DNA from 2 places in the Brevibacillus brevis NBRC 100599 genome. Region 2 is predicted to be linked to the other one. Evidence: riboswitches for the same ligand, from Rfam matches in the RefSeq annotation. Region 2 holds a riboswitch; the other holds the start of a gene.
The links. Region 2 has a riboswitch for cyclic di-AMP ahead of BBR47_RS03360 (CAP domain-containing protein). Riboswitches for the same ligand answer to the same signal wherever they lie in the genome.

Region 1 (7,440 bases), 430 kb from region 2:
CCGAGAAAGATCAATCACAACATCCCCGATTCCATGCCAGACATGCAAGTAACTCAGTTCAAAACGCCCGGAAGTCAGGTGATAATCCCCAATCAGAGAACTGCGGGAATCTTTTGGCAACATGTCGTCAGGTGATGAAGACATGTTTTCGTGATGAGGAATTTTGCCACCAACATGCTTCCATTTGTTCCAGTTGTCTTGCCAAGGGCGTTCCGCTGTTGAAACGTTCACGTCATTCGGGACACTCGCATCACTAGTCAAAATCGTCTCCGCAGCAGATGGGGTCCCACTCTCTCCCAATGGTTGATTCACATAGCGATCTCGTCTGCTGTTCTTGCCCCGAATCAACTGAAAGCCGAAATAAATAAACACGATTGGTACTGCAATCTGGAACAAATCATCAATCCCGACACCAAACCACATGTCCGTCGCGATGATGGTCCCCAGAGAGAATAGAATCCCTCCGCCAATCCGATTTTTATTCCCCCACAAACGAAGGCCAAAATAAATAAGCACCATCGGCCACAAATCAAACAGACCGAACGATATGATACCCAAACTGTCTAACAAAAGACCGATTCCCGTAAAAATAATCAGGACACCAGCCAACATTTTGTGTAAACGGGACAGTTTCACAAAAGTCTCCTCTCTCACGCCCCACGCTGATCGTTTTCACTTTGTCCATTACGACATGTATAGATGAATGCAGGCGGAATGTTCAACAGGGTAAAGTCGATCTTGACCCAGGGAAAACGATCCTGCAACTCAGCTTGGAGTTGTAGCGAATATTGGAATGTAATAAATAGGCCCCCTGGCTTCAGTACAGATTGAACTTCGTCCAGAATTGCTGCCCGCAGCTCTTGTTGAAAGTTGGCGAATGGCAGACCTGAGATAATGACATCTGCACCTGCAAGGTCCTGCTCCTCCAAGTAAGACCTAAGTTTAGTCGCTTCCTCCCTGATAGGAAGATCGGGAAAACGTGATTGAAGCATAGAGCGAAATTGGGAATCTCGTTCCACGAGCACGTACTGTGTGCCGGGATGCAAGCGCTGATAGATCGTTTGGGTAAAAGCCCCTGTACCAGGTCCCAGCTCCAGGATCACATCGGTTGAAGCCCAATCGACGCTTTTCAACATTTGCTCACATAAAAAACGAGAGCTGGGGATGATACTACCGACGCGTCCAGGCTCAGCGATAAACCGCCGCAAAAAGACCAAGAAGTCCTGCAAGAATCGTACCTCCTAGGGGAAAAGCAGCCTGATGTACACAGGCTGCCGAATTGACACACTCTATTCTACACCTTGTCCCCCAGTTCCTGTTGAATTAGGATTGTACTGGTTTGGCTACCGGTGTTTTTACTTCATTAATGGATGCTTTGATGCTGGCAAGTTCTGCATCGAGATCATCCTTTTCCAGCTCAGACAAAGCGTTCTCCCAAGCGCGGTTCGTTTGGCGCCATTGCCCGCTCATTTGCGCTTCTGCTTCCATGCGCATGACTTTCTCTTCCATGCGAGCGAAGCCACGGCCTGCGGACTGATTGCCGATACCGACAACTGCTTGATTGACTTGCTTTTGGGTACGAGCTACTTGTGCACGTGCCATCAGAGTGAACTTTTTCGCACGCATTTTATAGAACTCTTCCTTCAGCTCAGCCAGCTTCTCGCGCATTTGCGTAGCTGACTCGGATGCTGACAGGTAGAGAGTTTCATATTCCGCTGCACGGCCTTCGTACTGCTTCTTGTCAGCGAGTGCTCGACGAGCCAACTCGTCTTCTCCTTCAGTCAAGGCGAGCTTGACTTGGCGATCACGTTTTTCGATCAGAGCATTGGCTTCGTCCAATTGCTGACGGAATTTCTTTTCCAGAGCAACCTGACGGGCAACCGCTACTTCAACTTGTCCGATTTCTACTTCCATGTCACGCATATATTGATTCAGCATTACTACCGGATCTTCCATTGAATCCAATGCATCATTTACCGAAGCTACTGTCAGGTCACGCAAACGTTTAAAGATACTCATTATTTTTTCCTCCTCATCATATCACATCATATTGTTCATCCAAAAGACTCTTGCGACATTGGCGTTACTGTGGGCGTCTTCTTACATCTCTCTCCCAAGTGTCCAGCGTATCTTCCTTTAATACTTTTTGGGCCCATTCACGCTCCCAAGCAGGTGGCGCTTGTTTAGGTTCTTGGCTGGGACGCAGTAAGCGATATCCCAGATAAATCACCCCAATGGCCAGAAGCGCGTGAAACAGTAGGTCAAGCTTGCCAATCAACATCAGGAACCCGAATAGGAAGACCAGGATTCCCCAAAATCGTGAACCGGTTTGTCCCATGATCTTTTTGGCACCGTATATCATGATCACGCCGGGAATGATAAACCCGAGCAAGTCTCCGATATCGATACCAACCAGATCGAGAAGAACCAACCCACCGACTAGCAGCAGAACCAGCCCGAGTAGTACTTTGCCAGACCGTTCGCTCATTACTCGCTTACCTCCATTCGTTTTGCTTGTGGTGCTTGTGGAACGTTATGCCCTTATTGTAGCCCTCGGTATAGGCTTCCCATAACGGGCGTGCGGTTGGTTTTTCCCTCCGTCCTTGGACGGAGACATTTTCCTGCCTTAATCGGACGAGCTCTCTCGCAAGGCAGGAATAAGCCCACGTCGAAAGGCGGCTTGCACTGTCGAACGAAAACGTTACAGCATTTGACGCTATCTTTGTGACGAATATGTGAATGAACAGATAAAAAGAAGGAAAAAAAGGACTGGCGTAGAATCTTCGTAAGAGTGCGTGTAAAAAAACATCGAAAAATAGCCGAATTCCGCTTAGCGGAAACGGGGGAACCACGTTTTTGGGGTGAATGGTTGCTACTCCTAGCAGCCTAGGGCGTCCTTTCGACCGAACCCTTCAGCTAACCTCGTAGGCTCACGAAGGGAGCAGTTTCTTTTGCGCAAGATGGTTTTATCTTTATTTATGGCTGGATTACTTGCTATGGGGGCAGGCGCTGCACAGGCTGCTGAGGAGAATACTCTCCATGAAGTTGTCAGCGACTTGTACGGTACCCCTTACAAATCTTCCGGCTCGTCCAAAAAGGGCTTTGACTGCTCCGGTTTCACACGCTACGTATTTGATGCGTTAGGTGTAGACCTGCCTCACAATTCTGCTTCCCAGTACGAATTAGGTACAGAGGTAGACAGAAAAGATTTGCAACCAGGCGATCTCGTATTCTTCAATACGAACGGTCGCAGCATTTCTCATGTGGGTATCTACATCGGAGACGGCACATTCGTGCACTCGGAATCTGGTCGTGGAGTCGTCAACACCAAGTTGAACGATCCATACTACTGGAGCAAGCGTTATGTAGGCGCCAAGCGTCTCAGTGCTCCTGTTCTAGCGAAAGCAGAAACTCCGAATAAGGAAAAAGCGGTGCAAGCTGCATCGTTGCCGGAAAAACCAGCTAAAAAATAGTCATTCGGCAAAATAATAAAAGCCAGGGACACTACGTCTCTGGCTTTTTCTGACGAAATTTAGTACCTGGTCTAAAGAGGTACCCTCACATATTAGAACAACTTAATAACTTACGGGGTTTCTTCCCCTGATAGGGGCAAAGCATGTTATGATAGACAAGACCCATTCTTTGAATGGTATTCCTTATTAATAGAAGTAACTGGGGGTTGTTCCGGTGAAAGATCACATTTTAATTGTCGATGACAATCTGGAGATTATTGAACTGCTAGAAGACATTTTGGAGAACGAGGGCTTCAGCGTTTCCTCTGCTGAAAGCGGAGAAGATGCACTCTCGTTGCTCAGCCAAGGTGAGCGTCCCAACCTGATCCTTTTGGATATTATGATGCCCAACATGAGTGGCTATGAGCTCTGCTCTCAAATTCGCCGTGAGTGGGATTTGCCTATACTGTTTCTCAGTGCAAAAGGAAAAGCGGTAGATAAGGTAGTCGGCTTTGAAATCGGCGCAGACGATTACATCACGAAGCCTTTTGATACGGAAGAGTTGCTCGCTCGCATTCGTGCCCACCTTCGTCGCTATGAGCGCATTCGCAAGCATACCGAAGAGCAGCCTGAGAAGGAAACAGCCTCTTCTCCGATTACGGTTTTGAAATTTAAGGACTTGGAAATTCATAAAGAAACGTATTCCGTATATGTATGTAACCAAAAGATCGAGCTCTCTACCAAAGAATTTCAACTACTCACCTTCCTCGCAGAAAATGCGGGCATCGTCTTTACAAGAGAGCAAATTTATGACCGTGTTTGGGGATATGGTTATGGCTCGCTCAATACAGTGACGGTCCATATTAAAAACCTCCGTGAGAAGCTGGAAACGGAACGTCAATTCATTAAAACACAATGGGGGACAGGCTACGTTTTTATCGGGGAGAAGCTTTAAATGAGCTTGCGCAATAAAATTTTTCTCTCCTTCATTGCCTTGCTCACACTCAACATTTTGTTGTTTAAATTTGTTTTTCAAGACATTATTGTCGCTCAACTCAAAAATGACCGGCATAATCAGTACCAGGCTGAGAAGGAAGCCGCAGAAAAGGTCATGCTCAATCAACTGCTTCTCGTCAGTAATTTCAAGGACCCAATCGAACGCATGGAGCTTGAGAAGCAGTTGCCAGACGACGTGATGTACCGCATGCTCGTGAAGGATGCCAATGGAAACACTATCTACAGCAAAACATCAAGCGCCTATAATTTAAAAATGCCTTCCCCCTCCTCATCAAGCCGTGGCGATTCTGCTAAGCAAAATGACCTCAAAGTGGTCGCTGAGTACCATTTTCAGCAGGAGCCACCGCGTACAGGGGAGATTGTTGTTTATTTCTACACGGATGATTACGACATGATGGCTACGACAGGGGTTTCCATGATGCTTTGGTTTATTTACGGAAGCATTAGTCTGGTAGGATTGGTTCTGCTCGCTTTGTTCGTTCGCTGGATACTACGGCCGGTTAACGAATTATCGCGCGTCACCCAAGAAATCCAGGAAGGGAAGCGGCTGGTCACATTTACGTATCGATCGCATGATGAATTTGGGCAACTCTTTCGATATTTCGGGGAAATGGTTGATGAGCTTCGCTTAGCGGAAGAAAGACAGGCTGAAATGATTGCTTCGATCGCCCACGACTTCCGTACACCTCTCACCACGATCAAAGGTTATGCCTCATACATCGGCTCTGGTCGCGTGACGGATATGACCAAAATACAGAAACAGATGGGCAAGATCGAGCTAAAAACGACGGACTTGGAAAAGTTGCTGGATGAGCTGCAGGACTTCACCACGCAAAGCTCCGAAGTTCGACTTAGCATTAACCGCATTCATGTCAAAAGCTTCTTGCGAGGAATTATTGAGGACTATTTGCCAAGAATCAAAGAGGCAGGCCTCACGTTTCAATGGAAGCTACGAATCTCCAATGAACTTCACATCGAAGCGGATGAGACTAAGCTGCGCCGTGTCATGGAAAATTTGTTGAACAACGCCATTCACTACAACAAACCGGATGGCTCCATTTACCTTACTTGTGATCAGCGAGAAGGACATGTCCTTTTTACTGTAATCGACAAAGGAGAAGGAATCGCCGCTGAAGACTTGACGAAGATTTTCACCAAGTTTTATCGGGCGGAAAAATCACGAAATCGCAACAGTGGCGGTACAGGCTTAGGCTTAACGATTTGTAAGAGCATCGTCCGGCTTCACGGCGGAGATCTGATGGTAAACAGTGAATTGGGAATGGGAAGCAGTTTCTCCTTCACCATCCCCTTCTTCCACGGGTAGCTTTCTCAAGCTACCCTTACTTTATATAGATTTATTCTCAATTAATTATTTCTTTATATTTTACTTGTAAAATCATTTTTGTAAGCATGTTGCTTTCAGTGATAAATAACCCCCAGTTCGGTATCTGACACAATCGGCGAAACCGTAGTGATAAGATGCCTCTTTTTTTGCCCCCTAACTTCCATTTTTTTCTATCTCTTCTCCAAACGCATCGGCAGTCCGTTCTTGGGACGCAAGGTGACCAACGGCTCGGGCTCCACTGTCTGGTTCGGTTCAGCCAGTCGTAGTCGATATCGCTGTGCAATCGTCGCCAGTAGCAAAGCTGCCTCCATCAAAGCAAAGTTATTCCCAATACAAACACGCGGCCCGCCGCCAAACGGGAAATAAGCATAGGCCGGATTTCTTTTTAAGAGGTCGCTGTCAAAACGCTCTGGAATGAATTCTTCAGCCTGCTCATAATAGCGTGGGTCACGGTGCATGACATATTGGCTCATCATCAGTGTTTCCCCAGGCTTGTACGTGTGACCGCCGATCTCAACCTCATCTACCACTTCCCGGTTAATCGTCCAAGCCGCAGGATAGAGCCTCAGCGTTTCCTGTACAATGAGATTCGTATACTTCAGCTGCGGAAGATCTTCGACTGTCGGCAGCTTATCACACAGCACCGTCGACAGCTCGTCATGTAGCTTTTTCTCCACCTCGGGATGAGTAGCCAGCAAATAGAAAATCCACGACATGGTATTCGCAGTCGTCTCATGGCCAGCTACAAAAATGGTCATGACCTCGTCGCGCACCTGCTCGTCTGTCATTCCCTCCCCATCATCTTCATCACGCGCGGCCAAAAGCATCCCCAACAAGTCCTTGTGCTCTTCTCCTTCGCTATTACGCCGCGCTTCGATCAAGGAGTAGATCGTTTTGTCCAGCAGCTCACTCGACTCCAGGAACTCCCGATTGCTTTTGGTAGGTACGGACAACGGAATATCGATAAAAGAGGAGCCTTTGTTTGCCACATATTTCAAACCGACATCGATGGCATGTCCAATCTGATCGGCGCCTTCCTTGACGGTTTTGCCAAACATCGTCTCCGTAATGATCGCAAGCGTTACTTTCATCATGTCCGAGTGAATATCGCGCAGCTCCCCGGTTTTCCAATCCGACATGAGATCAACTGCTTGCCGGACCATCACGTCTCCGTAGGTGGCGATACGATCTCGATGAAAAGCTGGCTGCATAAGCCGCCGTTGTCGCAAATGCTTTTTTCCTTCACTGGTAAGAATTCCATCTCCTACAACAGCTCGCGCAACCTGTAGTCCTTTCCCTTTTCGAAAATGCGCCTGTTTGCTGACCAAAACCTCTTTGATGTGATCCGGATTCGTTAACAGATAAATATGGCGGGAAGGACCGAAGCGAAAATGGACGACTTCTCCATGCTCTTCTGCCGCTTCGCGGATGAACTGAAGCGGCGATCGGCGAAATGCCATCAAGTTCCCTGAGATTGGAAGACCTTTTGGGCCAGTGGTCGTGATATTCATGCGTCTCCTCCTTTTTACATGCAAAATCCTACCGATAGTATCCGGCACGTTAAGGAGATTATGCGAAAAAAAACCACCCGAACTTCGGGTGGCTGACGAAATCATTTTGTTTATC
Region 2 (7,440 bases):
TCTGTTCTGGGTTATCTGGATCTCATTTTGCAAGATGAGCAGATGACACAAGAACAAATGCGGCATTATGCGACGATTGCTCTTACCAAGTCGCATCGATTGGAAAAACTGATTGATGAGCTATTCGAAATTACGAGAATGAATTACGGCATGGTTACCATCGAGCAAAAGGTCATTGATTTGAGCGAATTGCTTGTTCAGTTAAATGAGGAGATGTATCCTTCCTTTGAGAAAAATGAGCTCGTCGCGCGGTGTACGGTTGCTGCCCAATTAGTGATCGTGGGAGATGGGGAGCTGCTGGCACGCGTATTTGAGAATATCCTGACCAACGCGATACGCTACGGGGGCGATGGCCAGTTTATCGATTTGAACGCTTATCGCGAGGGCGATGAAGTAGTTGTGCAAATCATGAATTACGGCGACCAGATACCTGAGGAGGCGCTGCCGCATATTTTTGAAATGTTTTTTACAGGCGACAAAGCGCGAACGCATCAAGGGGGAGGAACAGGACTTGGCCTGTTTATTGCCAAAAATATCGTCGAGAAGCATCGGGGAACGATTTCTGTCCAAAGTGATTTGATTCGTACGTGTTTTGAGGTCAGGCTGCCGTATGGATGAAATGATGGCAAAATAAAAAATGGAGACGCTTCAATGTCTTCATTTTTTTATTGCATAATTCATAGGGATTTCAAAATATGGTAGAATATTCCTATATCGAAGTGAATTAACTTTGGGGGAGTTATGAATAAATACACATGGACATTGATAGGTGCGCTAATTGTTGCTGGAATATCATCAGCTACTTGGGCTGAGGCTATTAACCAAGGGGATAAGGAAGCACTACAGGCATATAAAAAGATGGAACAGGCACGTAACCAAGAGAACCAACCCTTAAGCAAATCGAGTAGGAATGCAACCCTGTCAGACTTTTCAATTCAGGGAGCTGTTTTACCAGAAGCGGATAAAATACGTAACTACAACGATACGAATATGCAAGGACTGCTATCTTCAACAGACGAAAAACTTTCGTTCATTATGGAAGAGGATGAAGTAAAAGGTATCGTTATAGCAACAGATACAGAGCCAATCATGGCTGGTGGTGAAAAAACTGGCCCTGAATTGTTTGACCTTTACGAGAACATGAAAAATACACTCGGGGAAGATGTAAACATTACGTACTTTAGTTATTCAGGTGGGTTTATCTTCGTTGCAACTGATAGGGAAGGTGAGGAAAGCTTGTGGCTCGATCGACGTGCTTCTACATTTTTAGATCTCCCTTCGCACAAGCAACTCAAATCTGAAGAAGTTGTAGAAAAAGTTCGAGAAAGTGCGGAATCGGTGGATGAAGAAAAGACATGACAATATCTGTGAAAAAATAAGAAAGCCGGGTCCCCGCTAGAGGACTCGGCATTTATATCTAATTTCATTATCCGATGAATTCTTGTACCCAGTATCCATTCACAAAGCCTACACCGATTTTGGTGAAGGAAGGATTCATGATGTTTTGACGGTGTCCTTCACTGTTCATCCATTGGTTCATGACTTCCTCAGCGGTGCGTTGACCCATGGCGATGTTCTCACCCGCGGTCATAGAAGATACACCGAATTGTTTCATCATGTCAAATGGAGAGCCATACGTAGGGCTTGTATGGTCAAAGTAGTTGTTTTTGGACATATCAGCAGCTTTTGCTTGTGCAACTTTGTTCAGGGAAGCATCCAGTTCCACTGGCTTCAGACCTGCTTTTGCACGCTCTTGGTTTACCAAATCAGTTACTTGCTTCCCAACCGAGGAAGAATCCATTTGTTGGTTAGCTTGTTTTACTGGCTGTTGAGCTGGCTGCTGTTGATTCGCTGGTGCTGCGTAAGGTGCTTGCATTTGCGGTTGGACAGGTTGCATATATGGTTGATACCCGTATTGCGGACATGTGGTAGCGGCAGAAGCTGTGTTAGAAAAGCCGGAAAGAACAAATCCCAATCCCAATGTCGCGATTGCAATAGTACCAAGGCGTTTCATATTCACATCGTCTCCTTTTTTTGGCCTACGAGGTTAGTTGACGGATTCGGATTGAGGAAACAACCCTACGCACTTTGGCGATTCACCCCATGCAGATCTCTCATCTGCAAGTAAAAAAGCTCCCCCGCACTTCCATTCGAGAGGAAGTTTCGGCTGTTTTGTTTGGCATGACCTAGAATAACAGAGATTCACCGGTGAAAGAAACCCGTAAAATTTGGTAGGATTAATAAGAATATCTCTTGTTTTATTGAGAGGGTGGAGTCCGACACTCACCAATCCCGCTTACAGTGTCGCCTGTAAAATAGGCCAGTCTAACGCTTTATTTTCTCTGAACAATAGAAAATGGGCTAGGGAACTCATTCCCTAACCCATTTTTTCATTCATTTCGTTTAAATCAAATTCTCCGGATTCAAGCCTTCCAGCTCTGGCAACACAAAGCGCCCATCTTTTCTGATCAGCACATCGTCAAACCAGATTTCGCCGCCGCCGTATTCAGGGCGTTGGATTTGGACCAAGTCCCAGTGAACGGAGGAGCGGTTGCCGTTGTCTGCTACTGTGTAAGCATTCCCTGGCGTGAAGTGGAAGCTGCCCGCGATTTTTTCGTCAAACAGGATGTCCAGCATCGGGTGGAGGATGTGCGGGTTGAAGCCGATCGCGAATTCTCCGATATAACGTGCGCCCTCGTCCGTGTCGAGGATGTCGTTCAATGCTTTAGTATTGGAGCTGGTCGCTTCCACGATTTTGCCTTCTTTGAAAGTGAACTGAACATCATTGAAGGTAATGCCGTTGTAGATCGATGCCGCGTTGTAGAAAATCGTCCCTTCCACGGAATCGCGTACAGGAGCGGTGTATACTTCGCCATCCGGGATATTGCGTTTGCCGTCACACTTGATGGCATTGATTCCTTTAATGGAGAAGCGCAGGTCCGTTTTTGGACCGACGATGCGTACACGATCAGTGCGCTCCATCAGCTCTTTCAACGGAGTCATGGCAGCGGACATTTTCGCGTAGTCCAGATTGCAGACGGAGAAGTAGAAGTCCTCAAAGCTCTCGAGACTCATTTTGGATAGCTGTGCCATCGACTTGTTTGGGTAGCGCAGTACAACCCAGCGTTTGTTCGGAACGCGCTCGTTCGTATGTACAGGTTGATACAGGACACGAGCGTAAATGCCCATTTTGTCGTCCGGTACGTCGGCATACTCGTTGATGTTGTCGTAGGCGCGGATGGCGATGTAAGCATCCATGTCCTTCATCCTGTCATACTCGTATTTTGCCATCAGAGCCATATGTTCTTCGCTCGTGCCTTGATAGAGTGCACGCATGACTTCCTGGTCTTTTAAGGTGACCAAAGGCAGAGCCCCAACTGCAAATGACTCACGCACAAGTGCACGAACGAGTTCAGGTTGCAGGCCTGTATTTTCGATCAGAACTTTTTCGCCTTTTTGCAAATGGAGTGAGTAACGGACGAGACGGCTTGCCAGTTCATTAATGCGTGGATCTGCCATGGTGGTAACCTCCGTAGTAAAATAATTTTGATTAATGATTAATTTGTATTATTACATAACTGAGCGTAGGCTCGCCAGTGTGTTTGATGCTTCCATTACAGGCAAGCCTCGTAGATCGCGATTACATCGGATTCATTCAATTTTCGTGAGCTAGGCAGATACCCGATTCCGCGTCCGCCGATGCGTACCGCTTCCTCAGCCATTTGGACCAGTGATTGTTTGGTCACACCGAAGTCAGACAGACGTTCTGTGATTCCCATACGCTCATACCAACGGCGAACGGCATCAATCGTTGCTCGTGCTGCTTCGCTCTCATTCTCCACCGTAACGCCAAAACAATGACGTCCCATACGGGCTAGTCTCTCGGGACGGTCTTGCAATATCATCTGTTCGAAATAAGGAAGGGACAGGATCGCCAGTCCACGACCGTGAGCCATATCGTAGATTCCGCTCAGCGGATGTTCAATTCCGTGCAAAGGCATGCCAGCACCGCGACCGCCAGCAGTGAAGGGACTGATGCCCAGCGTGCTCGCCCATAAAAGGGTAGATCGTGCTTCAGCGTTGTCTGGTTGCTGGATCGCTGTGATGGAGTGCTCGACGACGAGGCGAATGAGTGTTTCGGAAATCCCGTCCTGAACGTAGGTCCCTTCCGCGCTGATCAAATAGTTTTCAAACAGATGGGAAAAGATATCGGCGCAAGACTCTGCTGTGACGCGAGCCGGAACGGTAAAGGTGACAGACGGATCAAGAATGGCAATCTTCGGGTAAAGTGCTGGACCGTTGATCGAAGATTTTTCATGCGTGTCCCAATGAGTCAGGACGCTGATATGGTTTGCTTCCGAACCAGTAGCGGCTACTGTCGGGACGGTCATGATCGGGAGTGCTTCCTGAACGGGTACCAGTAATTGACCAGAACCGCTCGGATTTCCCCGCATGTAATCGTAAATCGGGCGTCCGGAAACGGCTGCTGCCGCAATCGCTTTGGAGGCATCCATTACGGAGCCGCCACCGATAGCCAGAATGAAGTCACACTGATGCTCACGCGCAAGCGCAGCTCCGGCATCAACCGTTGCCGTACGCGGATTCGGTTCGATTTTGTCAAAAACAAGATACGCCACTTGAGCTTCCTGCAACAGAGCCTTGGCGCGATCCAAAAGTCCTGTACGCTTGGCAGCATTGCCGCCTGTAACGAGCAATGCTTTTTGGCCTAATGATTTTGCTTCTTGGCCCAAACGTTCCAGTTCGCCTATGCCAAAGTAAATTTTGGTAGGAAAAGACACTTCAAATGGAAACATCTGAAATTCCTTCTTTCACGTATTGGTTATACCACTGACAAGTTTATCTTGAACACTCCCTCCACCTACGCTACTGCTTGGAGGTGGGGGATTCTTGGGTAGTCACTTCTACCGAAGTGAAATGCGCCAAGCTATCCCTGTCGTCCCGACAGTTAAGTTGTGAGACACAACAAACGAAGTCCTTCTCGCTCAATATTGATCGCGGCATTCTCGTCACGGTCATGCCGTGTCCCGCAGTTCGAACATGTCCATTCTCGCAAGTTCAGATTCTTGACATCTTTACTGCGGTTGCCGCAGTTTGGTGTGGAGCAAAGTTGGCTGGAAGGAAATTGTTTACCGACAAAGGAGAGTGTTCGTCCATACCATTCGGCTTTGTATGTCAGCATGGCGCGAAAAGTGGACCATGACGCATCGGCAATACTTTTGGCCAGCTTTTGATTTTTGATCAGGTGGTTTACTTGCAAATCCTCCAAACAGATCACTTTGTTTTCGTGAATCAGCCGGGTGGACAGTTTATGCAGGAAGTCGTTTCGGGTGTTGGCTACTTTTTCATGCAAGATGGCTACTTTCCTTCTCGCTTTTTCGTAATTTTTCCCGCCTTTTTGCCTATGTGAAAGCTTCCTTTGCCATTGGTTCAGTTTCTTTTCATACAGAAGAAGGTACTTGGGATTCCTGATCTTTTCCACAGTGGAAAACGTAGCAAAATCTTTGAGACCCAGGTCAATACCAATGGTTTTCTCTTTTCCAACAGGAATATACGGAGAGTAAGGTACCTCACAAAGCACCGAAACAGAATATTTCCCGCTTGGATTCCGTCTAACCGTTGCATTTAGAATCCGCCCTTCTACCTCTCTGGATTTTGCAAATGTCACCCAGCCAAGCTTCGGCAGTTTGATTTGATTACCGTCGATTCTGATGTTTCCATTCGTATGTTTCGTAGTATATGACTGGACTCTATTCTTCTTACTTTTAAAACGTGGGACCTCATTTTGTTTCTTGAAAAATCGTGAGAAAGCATCTGCGAGGTTGTCGAGGGAAGATTGAAGGGCTGTGCTGTCTACTTCTTGGAGCCAAGGCTGTTCCTTTTTTAACTGCGGTAGTTGAGCAGAACAAGAATGGTAGGTTAACCCCTTGCCTGTTTGTTTGTAGGTTTCGTTCCAACGTGCCAGAAATCGATTGAACACAAACCGACTGCAACCCAATGTTTTCTCGATGAGTACTGCTTGTTCATGATTGGGAAAAATGCGAAACTGAAACGATTTTTTACGTAGCATCATGATTCACCTCCTCCCATGAAAAGTTTACCACAAAAGGAACGTACGTTCTACGAGAGATTGGGGAACAACCGAAAAAGCAGAGGTCCTTCCTTCGCAGCGCCGATTCATCCCCTACTTTCGCCAAGCTATGCAAGGCTTAGAAGTGGGAGTCTTCTCGACTGTTATAATAAAGCTAGTATGAAGGGCATGTAAACGAATGTTAAAGAGTGTAGGTGTGAAAATATAATGTAAATCCCGAACATTTGTCGAAGTCTATTCCAGCATTTTTCGTTGATAAATGCGTATGTTTGTGTTTTAATGTAGTTGAAACGTTCGTGAATTAACCAAAACTCAACCTTTTTGACTGGGAAGGTGACTCCTACGGTGGAAAAACAGGAACAACTCTACGAAGGTAAGGCGAAACGTATTTATCGGACATCTTTGCCTGATCAGTACTGGGTAGAGTACAAAGACGACGCAACAGCATTTAATGGAGAGAAACGGGCGCAAATCACCGGAAAAGGTGAGCTGAACAACCGCATTACGGCAATCTTTTTCACCATGCTGAAGGAGCGGGGCATCGACAACCATTTTGTCCGTCTGCTGTCCGCCACAGAGCAAGTTGTTCGCAAAGTAGAGATTATCCCTTTGGAGGTAGTCGTTCGCAATATCGCAGCAGGCTCATTGGCCAAGCGTCTTGGCATGGAAGAAGGAACTGTGCTTCCGCAGCCCGTTGTCGAGTTTTACTACAAGGATGACGCACTGGGAGATCCATTGGTGAATGCCTCCCATATCAAAGTGTTGGGGATTGCAAGCGAGAGTGACCAGGCGACATTGGAGCGCATGGGTCTTGCTGTAAACGAGGTCCTCGTGCCTTACCTGCGCGAGCGCAACATTACCTTGGTCGATTTCAAACTGGAATTCGGAAAAACAGCGGACGGGGAGATTCTCCTCGCCGATGAAATATCCCCGGATACATGCCGTTTCTGGGATTCAGTAACGAATGAAAAGCTCGACAAAGACCGCTTCCGCCGCGATTTGGGTAATGTGGAGGAAGCTTACAAAGAAATGCTTACGAGACTAGGAGGAGACGTACATGTTTAAAGCTGTTGTTTATGTAACATTGCGCGAGAGTGTTTTGGACCCGCAAGGACACGCTGTAAAAGGTGCTCTGCACACCTTGGGTTTTGATGAAGTAAACAATGCACGCATCGGGAAGTACATGGAGCTGGAATTGAACACTCCTGACCGTGCGCAAGCCGAAGAGCGTGTACGTGAAATGTGCGAAAAGCTGTTGGCCAATACGGTGGTAGAAGACTACCGCTTTGATATCGTGGAGGGCTAAGGATATGCGAGTAGCCGTTATCGTC

Region 1: linked by a shared signal. The riboswitch ahead of BBR47_RS05330 (C40 family peptidase) and the one ahead of BBR47_RS03360 (CAP domain-containing protein) in region 2 are both predicted to bind cyclic di-AMP.

What each region holds. Positions count from the first base shown of each region.
Region 1 is NC_012491.1:1,039,135-1,046,574, reverse strand. It holds gene liaF (cell wall-active antibiotics response protein LiaF) at 1-636, opposite strand, end outside; gene BBR47_RS05345 (class I SAM-dependent methyltransferase) at 651-1,229, opposite strand; gene BBR47_RS05340 (PspA/IM30 family protein) at 1,324-2,019, opposite strand; gene BBR47_RS05335 (LiaF transmembrane domain-containing protein) at 2,084-2,488, opposite strand; cyclic di-AMP (ydaO/yuaA leader) riboswitch at 2,808-2,947, shown strand; gene BBR47_RS05330 (C40 family peptidase) at 2,952-3,473, shown strand; gene BBR47_RS05325 (response regulator transcription factor) at 3,688-4,407, shown strand; gene BBR47_RS05320 (sensor histidine kinase) at 4,408-5,793, shown strand; gene BBR47_RS05315 (cytochrome P450) at 5,985-7,325, opposite strand; gene BBR47_RS05310 (biotin transporter BioY) at 7,436-7,440, opposite strand, start outside.
Region 2 is NC_012491.1:611,756-619,195, forward strand. It holds gene BBR47_RS03350 (sensor histidine kinase) at 1-618, shown strand, start outside; gene BBR47_RS03355 (hypothetical protein) at 742-1,359, shown strand; gene BBR47_RS03360 (CAP domain-containing protein) at 1,427-2,014, opposite strand; cyclic di-AMP (ydaO/yuaA leader) riboswitch at 2,022-2,179, opposite strand; gene BBR47_RS03365 (aminopeptidase) at 2,404-3,519, opposite strand; gene BBR47_RS03370 (iron-containing alcohol dehydrogenase) at 3,615-4,814, opposite strand; gene tnpB (IS200/IS605 family element RNA-guided endonuclease TnpB) at 4,967-6,091, opposite strand; gene purC (phosphoribosylaminoimidazolesuccinocarboxamide synthase) at 6,455-7,174, shown strand; gene purS (phosphoribosylformylglycinamidine synthase subunit PurS) at 7,167-7,415, shown strand; gene purQ (phosphoribosylformylglycinamidine synthase subunit PurQ) at 7,420-7,440, shown strand, end outside.